DNA from 3 places in the Rhizobium sp. 2YAF20 genome. Region 3 is predicted to be linked to each of the others. Evidence: riboswitches for the same ligand, from Rfam matches in the RefSeq annotation. Region 3 holds a riboswitch; each other region holds the start of a gene.
The links. Region 3 has a riboswitch for cobalamin ahead of cobU (bifunctional adenosylcobinamide kinase/adenosylcobinamide-phosphate guanylyltransferase). Riboswitches for the same ligand answer to the same signal wherever they lie in the genome.

Region 1: linked by a shared signal. The riboswitch ahead of AB4Z52_RS16180 (aromatic ring-hydroxylating oxygenase subunit alpha) and the one ahead of cobU (bifunctional adenosylcobinamide kinase/adenosylcobinamide-phosphate guanylyltransferase) in region 3 are both predicted to bind cobalamin.
Region 2: linked by a shared signal. The riboswitch ahead of AB4Z52_RS04070 (ABC transporter ATP-binding protein) and the one ahead of cobU (bifunctional adenosylcobinamide kinase/adenosylcobinamide-phosphate guanylyltransferase) in region 3 are both predicted to bind cobalamin.

Annotation. Positions count from the first base shown of each region.
Region 1 covers NZ_JBFRFF010000012.1:41,032-43,292, reverse strand. The annotation lists gene AB4Z52_RS16190 (alpha/beta fold hydrolase) at 1-122, opposite strand, end outside; gene AB4Z52_RS16185 (DUF6656 family protein) at 213-827, opposite strand; cobalamin riboswitch at 1,150-1,348, shown strand; gene AB4Z52_RS16180 (aromatic ring-hydroxylating oxygenase subunit alpha) at 1,460-2,261, shown strand, end outside.
Region 2 covers NZ_JBFRFF010000001.1:847,502-849,762, forward strand. The annotation lists gene AB4Z52_RS04065 (sensor histidine kinase) at 1-772, shown strand, start outside; cobalamin riboswitch at 934-1,154, shown strand; gene AB4Z52_RS04070 (ABC transporter ATP-binding protein) at 1,263-2,075, shown strand; gene AB4Z52_RS04075 (ABC transporter substrate-binding protein) at 2,089-2,261, shown strand, end outside.
Region 3 covers NZ_JBFRFF010000003.1:241,724-243,984, reverse strand. The annotation lists gene AB4Z52_RS07220 (chloride channel protein) at 1-523, opposite strand, end outside; cobalamin riboswitch at 697-1,093, shown strand; gene cobU (bifunctional adenosylcobinamide kinase/adenosylcobinamide-phosphate guanylyltransferase) at 1,250-1,774, shown strand; gene cobW (cobalamin biosynthesis protein CobW) at 1,780-2,261, shown strand, end outside.

The sequences.
Region 1 (2,261 bases), on a different contig from region 3:
CCGCGCCGATGGTCTGCGATGAGCACAGGCCCGAGGCTTGATAGCTGCGCCATCTGTCCGGCAAAGAGCCGCACTGTGCAATTCAATCCGGGGATCAACAGAATTGGCGCGCGATCACTCATTGGGTGCCCCTTGTGGATGCACGCAACGGTAGCTCGTCTTTCGGATGTTGTCTTGTCGGTCCGGAATAGAATTACGCACCATCGACGCCACTAAAGCTGGCGGATGATGTCGCGGAGTTGTTCGTTGCGGGCGCCGAGCAGGAGGACGTTGCGGATTGCCACCTGCGGGTCGTGGGTCTGGAACAACACGCCGTTGCCGCGAACGTTGCGGTTGATCGTCAGCTTCTTGTCCTTGGCCTCTGCATCTGCGGTGACGGCGACGGCGAAATACATCCGTGATGCCCTGCCGTCGATCTCCTCGAAGAAGCTGTCATTTTCGCCGATCTTCGCAAAGAAGTTGGCGATGTAGAATGCCCAGCTGACGGTTTCGTATTTGGCGAATTGCGTTCGCGCCGCGGTGACGTGGCAATAGCCGAGATGCGGGCTTTCGGCAAGCGTTCGGTGGAAGATCAGCTTTGGAAATTTGATCGAGCGGTGGAAGCTGCTCAGCCGGTCGTGGGTCTTCTCGCCGGCTGCCTGGAGCTTGCGCGCCGTCTTGTCGGCAACCTCGTCATAGGAGAGGTAGCGGCGCTCCTCGGCGAGCCAATTGGCGGTGCTGTTGCGGATGATCCGCCCGGTGCGCAGAAACTCGGTATGGACCGCCGTCGGCCGCGGCGACTCGACGACCTTGCCCGGCCTTGCGTCGTAATATCTAAGCTTTGCCATGCGTCGCGCCCTTGGGCTTGGTGATCGTTGGGGCAAGAATATGAGATCATGCTTAAGCCCCTCTTAAGGCGTCCGGTCAAACCGAGGGGACGCGAAACCACCAAGTTGGCTCGACTATGTCGCAAACGAGATTGGCGATGTGCCAGGTCGTGCTGCGGCACGGTAAAATGGCCACCTCACACGGCTTTATGTCTGCCTTAAATCACTGATGAATATTGACAATGAGCAACGCCCGCAGGTTTATTGCAGTTGCGAGATAGGCTGTCGTCAATTTCGAATTGGATGTCGCATTGTAGCCAAACAGCGATCATCTCAGGTGGTTATATGGGGGTGATCTCGAGGTGCCGCCTGCTAGGGGGTGGAGAATTGGGAAGCCGGTCGAATTCCGGCGCTGCCCCCGCAACGGTGGTGGAGTTGAAGCATGGCAATAAGACCACTGGGTCGCAAGCCTGGGAAGGTGCCGTGCGGTCCTTCGGGACGGCTCCAGAGCCCGGAAACCAGCCATTGGGAACGTGATTTGACCTGAACTGGTCGCGGCGGGCGACCGGAGGCAGCTGGCGATCGGCATTCGGCCGAGGCTCAGCCGTTTCCTCCGGCTCCCAGGACAAACGAATTCGCATGAGGATATGCAGATGGATATTCGCAACAACGTTCTCCGGCAGTTGAAGAACCGCCGCCAGGGTTTCAGCCTGGAACAACCATTTTATATCGATCAGGATTATTTCAAGCTCGATATGGAGATGATCTATTACCGTGATTGGCTGTTCATCGGCCATGATTGCGAAGTGCCGCGCGCCGGCAATTATTTCACCGTCCAGGTAGGCGACTACCCCGTCGTCATCGTCCGCGGCCGCGACAACGTCATCCGCGCCTTCCACAATAGCTGTCGCCATCGCGGCTCCCGCGTCTGCACCTCCGAGCGCGGCTCGTCGGCAAAGCTTGTCTGCCCCTATCACCAGTGGACCTACGAGCTCGACGGCTCGCTGCTCTTTGCCCGGCAGATGGCCGAGGATTTTGACAAGACGCAGTTCAATCTGAAGCCGGTCCATTGTGAAAGCGTCGGCGGCTACATCTTCATTTGCCTGGCCAAGACAGCTCCCGATTTTGCCCCCGTTCGCGACATGATCGCGCCCTATATGCTGCCGCACCGCATGAGCGAGGCGAAGGTCGCCTTCCAGAGCACGATCATCGAGAAGGGCAACTGGAAACTGGTCTGGGAAAACAACCGCGAATGTTACCATTGCGCGGCCAACCACCCCGAGCTTTGCCGGACCTTCTCGGAAGCCCCAACCGTCAGCGGCGTGCAGGGTGCCATGAGCGATCCCGTCATCCAGGAGCACTGGCAGCGTTGCGAGGCGGCCGGCCTGCCGAGCACGTTCCAGCTCTCGACCGATGGCCAGTATCGCGCCGCCCGCATGCCCTTGATCGAGGGCG
Region 2 (2,261 bases), on a different contig from region 3:
CGTCGCGGTCGCGGCGCTGAGGGCTGGTGCAGATGACTACGTCGTCAAGGATGTCTCCGACGATTACTTCGATCTTCTGTCGGCAGCGCTCCAGCAGGGGCTCGAACGTGTGCGTTTCCGCCGCGACATGATGCGCACGCAGGAAGTCATTCGCCAGGAGCGGGATCGCGCGGAGCTGCTGCTTGCGGAAGTCAATCACCGTATCGCCAACAGCCTGGGGCTGGTTGGAGCATTGATTCGGATGCAGGCATCGGTGACTGAAGACCAGGGGACGATCGACGCACTGCAGGAAACACAGATGCGGATCAACGCGATCGCCAGCGTCCATCGGCGGCTCTATACCAGCCATGAGGTCGGCACGGTCCGGCTCGATGAATATCTCGATAACTTGCTGCAGGAGCTCGAGGCCTCGATGCGCAACGACAAGCGGCCGCATGGCGTGGCGCTCGCCTGTGAACGGGTGAGCCTTTCGACCGACAAGGTGATCACACTCGGCCTCATTGTCAGCGAGCTCGTTACCAACGCCTTCAAATATGCCTATCAGGAAGGAGAGGCCGGTGAAGTCCGCGTCGTGGTCAGAAGGAGCGGCGTCGATGACCTGCGTGTCCATGTCGAAGACGACGGCGGCGGTTTCGATCCCGCTGCTGCGCCGAAGGGAACGGGCCTCGGCTCCAAATTGTTGGGGGCAATGGCTTCCAGTCTCAAAGCAGAGATCGTCTATGATCCGGATCATCTAGGCACGCGCGCCGTCTTCATCTTTCCCATCGATTGACAGTTTCCTCATTGCGTAATCCGGATGATTTCTTATTGCCAATCGTTATGATATAACATATCAGATCTGGCGAGGCGGGTCGATGTGCGGACCTTTCATGCGGGCAGACGGGGACAACTGACAAATCGTCGGGATCGCAGTTGCCCGTCTGGCAATTCCGTGAGACGAGTGAGGGTGATGGTGCTGCCGCCGGGATTATCCGGAGGGCGGCTGAAAAGGGAACACGGTGAGGATTACCCATCAGGGGCCAAAACCGTGGCTGCCCCCGCAACTGTAAGCGGAGAGTGCGTTCGCGATATGCCACTGGCTTTTTATAGGCCGGGAAGGCGCGAACGGACTGTGACCCGCGAGCCAGGAGACCTGCCATCGATGGTGTCAACGTAACGGACGGGGTGTTCCGAGTGGAAAATGCGTGGTCGGGAGAGGGTGCAGATGCGCCCGAATGCCTTATCGTGACTTTGCCTCCGGCGAGATCTCCGGGAGGCGGTCCATGGGCAATGCGAACAACCAGGCGGGTCGGTCCGCCTCCAAGCAGGCGCGACTCGATGTCGACGGGCTGAGCTGGGGTCCAAGGCCCGGGCAACACATCATCGCGAATATGAGCCTTACTGTTGCGGCTGGTGAGCGGCTGGCGATCATCGGCCCGAACGGCGCCGGGAAATCGACGCTACTTCGTTGCCTTTATCGTGCAGTGCGGCCGGCTCGCGGCTCGGTACGCCTCGATGGGATCGATCTCTGGTCGATCTCGCCGCGGGAAGTCGCAAAGCGTATCGCCGTCGTACTCCAGGAGACGCCTGCGGATTTCCCCTTCAGCGTCCGGGACGTGGTGATGATGGGCCGCATCCCGCATCGAAAGGGATTGTCGCGTTGGAGCGAGCGCGACCACGACTTGACAGCAATGGCGCTGGATGAGCTCGAGCTCCGGCATCTTTCGCGCCGGCAATTCTCCTGCCTGTCCGGTGGTGAGAAGCAGCGGGTGCTGATCGCCCGCGCGGTCGTACAGGAGCCCGAGATCATCATCCTCGACGAGCCGACCAACCATCTCGACATCCGGCATCAGCTCGAGATTCTCGCATTGTTGAAGGGTCTTGGCCCAACGATCGTCATGACCTTGCATGACATCAATCTCGCAGCGGACTTTGCCACCAAGGTCGCCATCATCCAATCAGGGCGCATTGCCGGCCATGGCTCGCCTCAGGAGGCACTGACCGCCCAGCGCATTTCGGCTGCCTTTGACGTCACAGCCTGCGCGCATCGCGTCGTCGATGCTGAGCCCAGCCGTTTCACTTTTTCCCTCATCTGACAGGAGTTTCACCATGCGTATTCGCTACGGCCTATTGGCCGGCCTCTTCCTTGTCTCAACAATGCTTGCAAGCGCTGCCGGGGCGGAGCAAGTGACCGTGCGAAGCTGCAACCATGATGTCACCTTCGACAAGGTGCCGCAGCGGGCAATCGCCAATGACGTCAATCTCATCGAAATGATGCTGGC
Region 3 (2,261 bases):
GCGTTCTCAAGTCTGAGCGGCGTAGTTTCAACTTGTAGCCGAGCTTGGAGGCGATGCCGGCGGCAATCTGGGTATAGCCGGCCTCGAGGCCGACCGAGGCGCCGAAGCCGTTCGAGATCAGGTTCTGGACCGCAACGAGAATGCTGTCGGTGAGCGACATGCGGCCGCCATGCAAGGCGTTGGCCTCAATCGGGTCGACCATCGGCTTCTTGCGGGTCTTGGCAAGGATGAAGATCAGCAGCCCCAGCAACGCGCCACCGACCACGGGAGCGGCAAGCAGCAGCAACTTGTTGTCGAATTCGGAGGAGCTCAGCCGGTCCGTGTCGTTGATCCCGAAAATCAGCCGATGCATCTGCTGCGATATCAGGCTCATTGCCGTCACCGCACATCCGGAAGAAACACCGACGGCGATGCCTGCAAAGAGCAGGCCGAGCTCGCTGCGTCGAAGAGCTGCTCTCAGCCGATCGAAATCGAATAGCAGACGGAGAGCGCCGAAGCGGCGCGGACGGAATCTCTGGAGCATGAAATACGACTTGAAATGGAGGCAAGACCGATGCTTCGAGCCTTATAGACCCCTTAAGTCAAGGAATTGCGGCAAAAGACCGGCAGGGCTGAGCTTTTTCGCGTCGTCTGCTGTGGGAAGAACGATCGGCGACATTCCCTTCGAGATTGACTCCATTCCGTCGTTTGCCTAACCATGAGGCAATAGCGAATGGTTCCCAGGCGGCGGCGTGCCGCAGGGGATGAAAAGGGAATGTGAAGGGGCGGACCCAAGTCGGGCGCCTTCATCACAGCCGACCCCGCGACTGTAGAGCGGTCAGGGTCTTCCGTTCGGCTTCGAAGGCTATTCTTGCCGGCTGTTTGCAATGGTGCGGACGGGCAGGATGGTGTCGGAGCCGAAAAAGCCACTGGCATGGCATCGTGATCTACCAGGGCTGGACGCCTCCTTATCTACGAATCGTCCGTCCTCACGATGACCGCCGGGAAGGCAGGAAGATCCGCAGGCCCGCGATCAGTGGACACCGGTTTCCGGCCCACTGATCGCGGTGCCGCACCCGCGAGCCAGGAGACCTGCCAATCGTGCCGGGCGACAAGCCCCACCCAAGGGACCGACGTCCCGCTGCCAGCACGGAGGTTGTCATGGCTGAAACACTTGCTTTGCGCGTTTGCTACTTGCGCGTTCTACCGATCCAGACGGCCGCATTGAGCGGCCTCGTGCGACGCGTCGCGTGAGGATCGGAACCCGCTGATGTCCGCCCTTTCATCCGGCGCCACCCTCGTGCTTGGCGGCGCGCGCTCCGGCAAATCCCGTTTTGCAGAAAAGCTCGTTACCGATTGCGGTCTCGAGCGCCACTACGTCGCGACCGGACGCGCGTGGGACGACGAGATGCGCGACCGTATCGAAAAGCATCGCTCGGACCGCGGCGCGCTTTGGACAACCCATGAGGTGCCGCTCGATCTGGTCGGCCAGCTGTCATCGATCGATCGCGAAGACCGTGCGATCCTCGTCGATTGCCTGACACTTTGGGTCACCAATCTGATGATCGAGGAGCGGGACATTCCGGCCGAATTTATAGCACTTGTGAATTACCTGCCGCAGGCGAAGGCGCGCATCATGCTTGTTTCCAATGAGGTCGGTCTTGGGATCGTGTCGGAAAACCGTATGGCTCGGGATTTTCGCGACCATGCCGGCCGGCTGCACCAGATGATCGCGGCAATCGCTGCGGACGTATATTTCGTTGCGGCCGGATTGCCGCTGAAAATGAAGGGTTGACCCGTATGAACCAGAAGATCCCCGCCACCGTCATCACCGGCTTTCTCGGCGCGGGCAAGACGACGATGATCCGCAATCTCCTGCAGAACGCCGGAGGCAGGAAGATCGCACTCATCATCAACGAGTTCGGCGATCTTGGGGTCGATGGCGACGTGCTCAAGGGCTGCGGCGCCGAGAATTGCACCGAGGACGATATCATCGAGCTTACCAACGGCTGCATCTGCTGCACCGTCGCCGATGATTTCATCCCGACCATGACCAAGCTTCTGGAGCGTGACGTTCGCCCGGACCACATCGTCATCGAGACCTCCGGGCTGGCCCTGCCGCAGCCGCTGGTCGCTGCCTTCAACTGGCCTGACATCCGCACGCAGGTGACTGTGGACGGGGTCATCACCGTCGTCGACAGCGCGGCGGTCGCCGCCGGGCGCTTTGCCGATGACCATGACGCGGTGAATGCCGCAAGAGCCGAAGACGCATCGCTCGATCA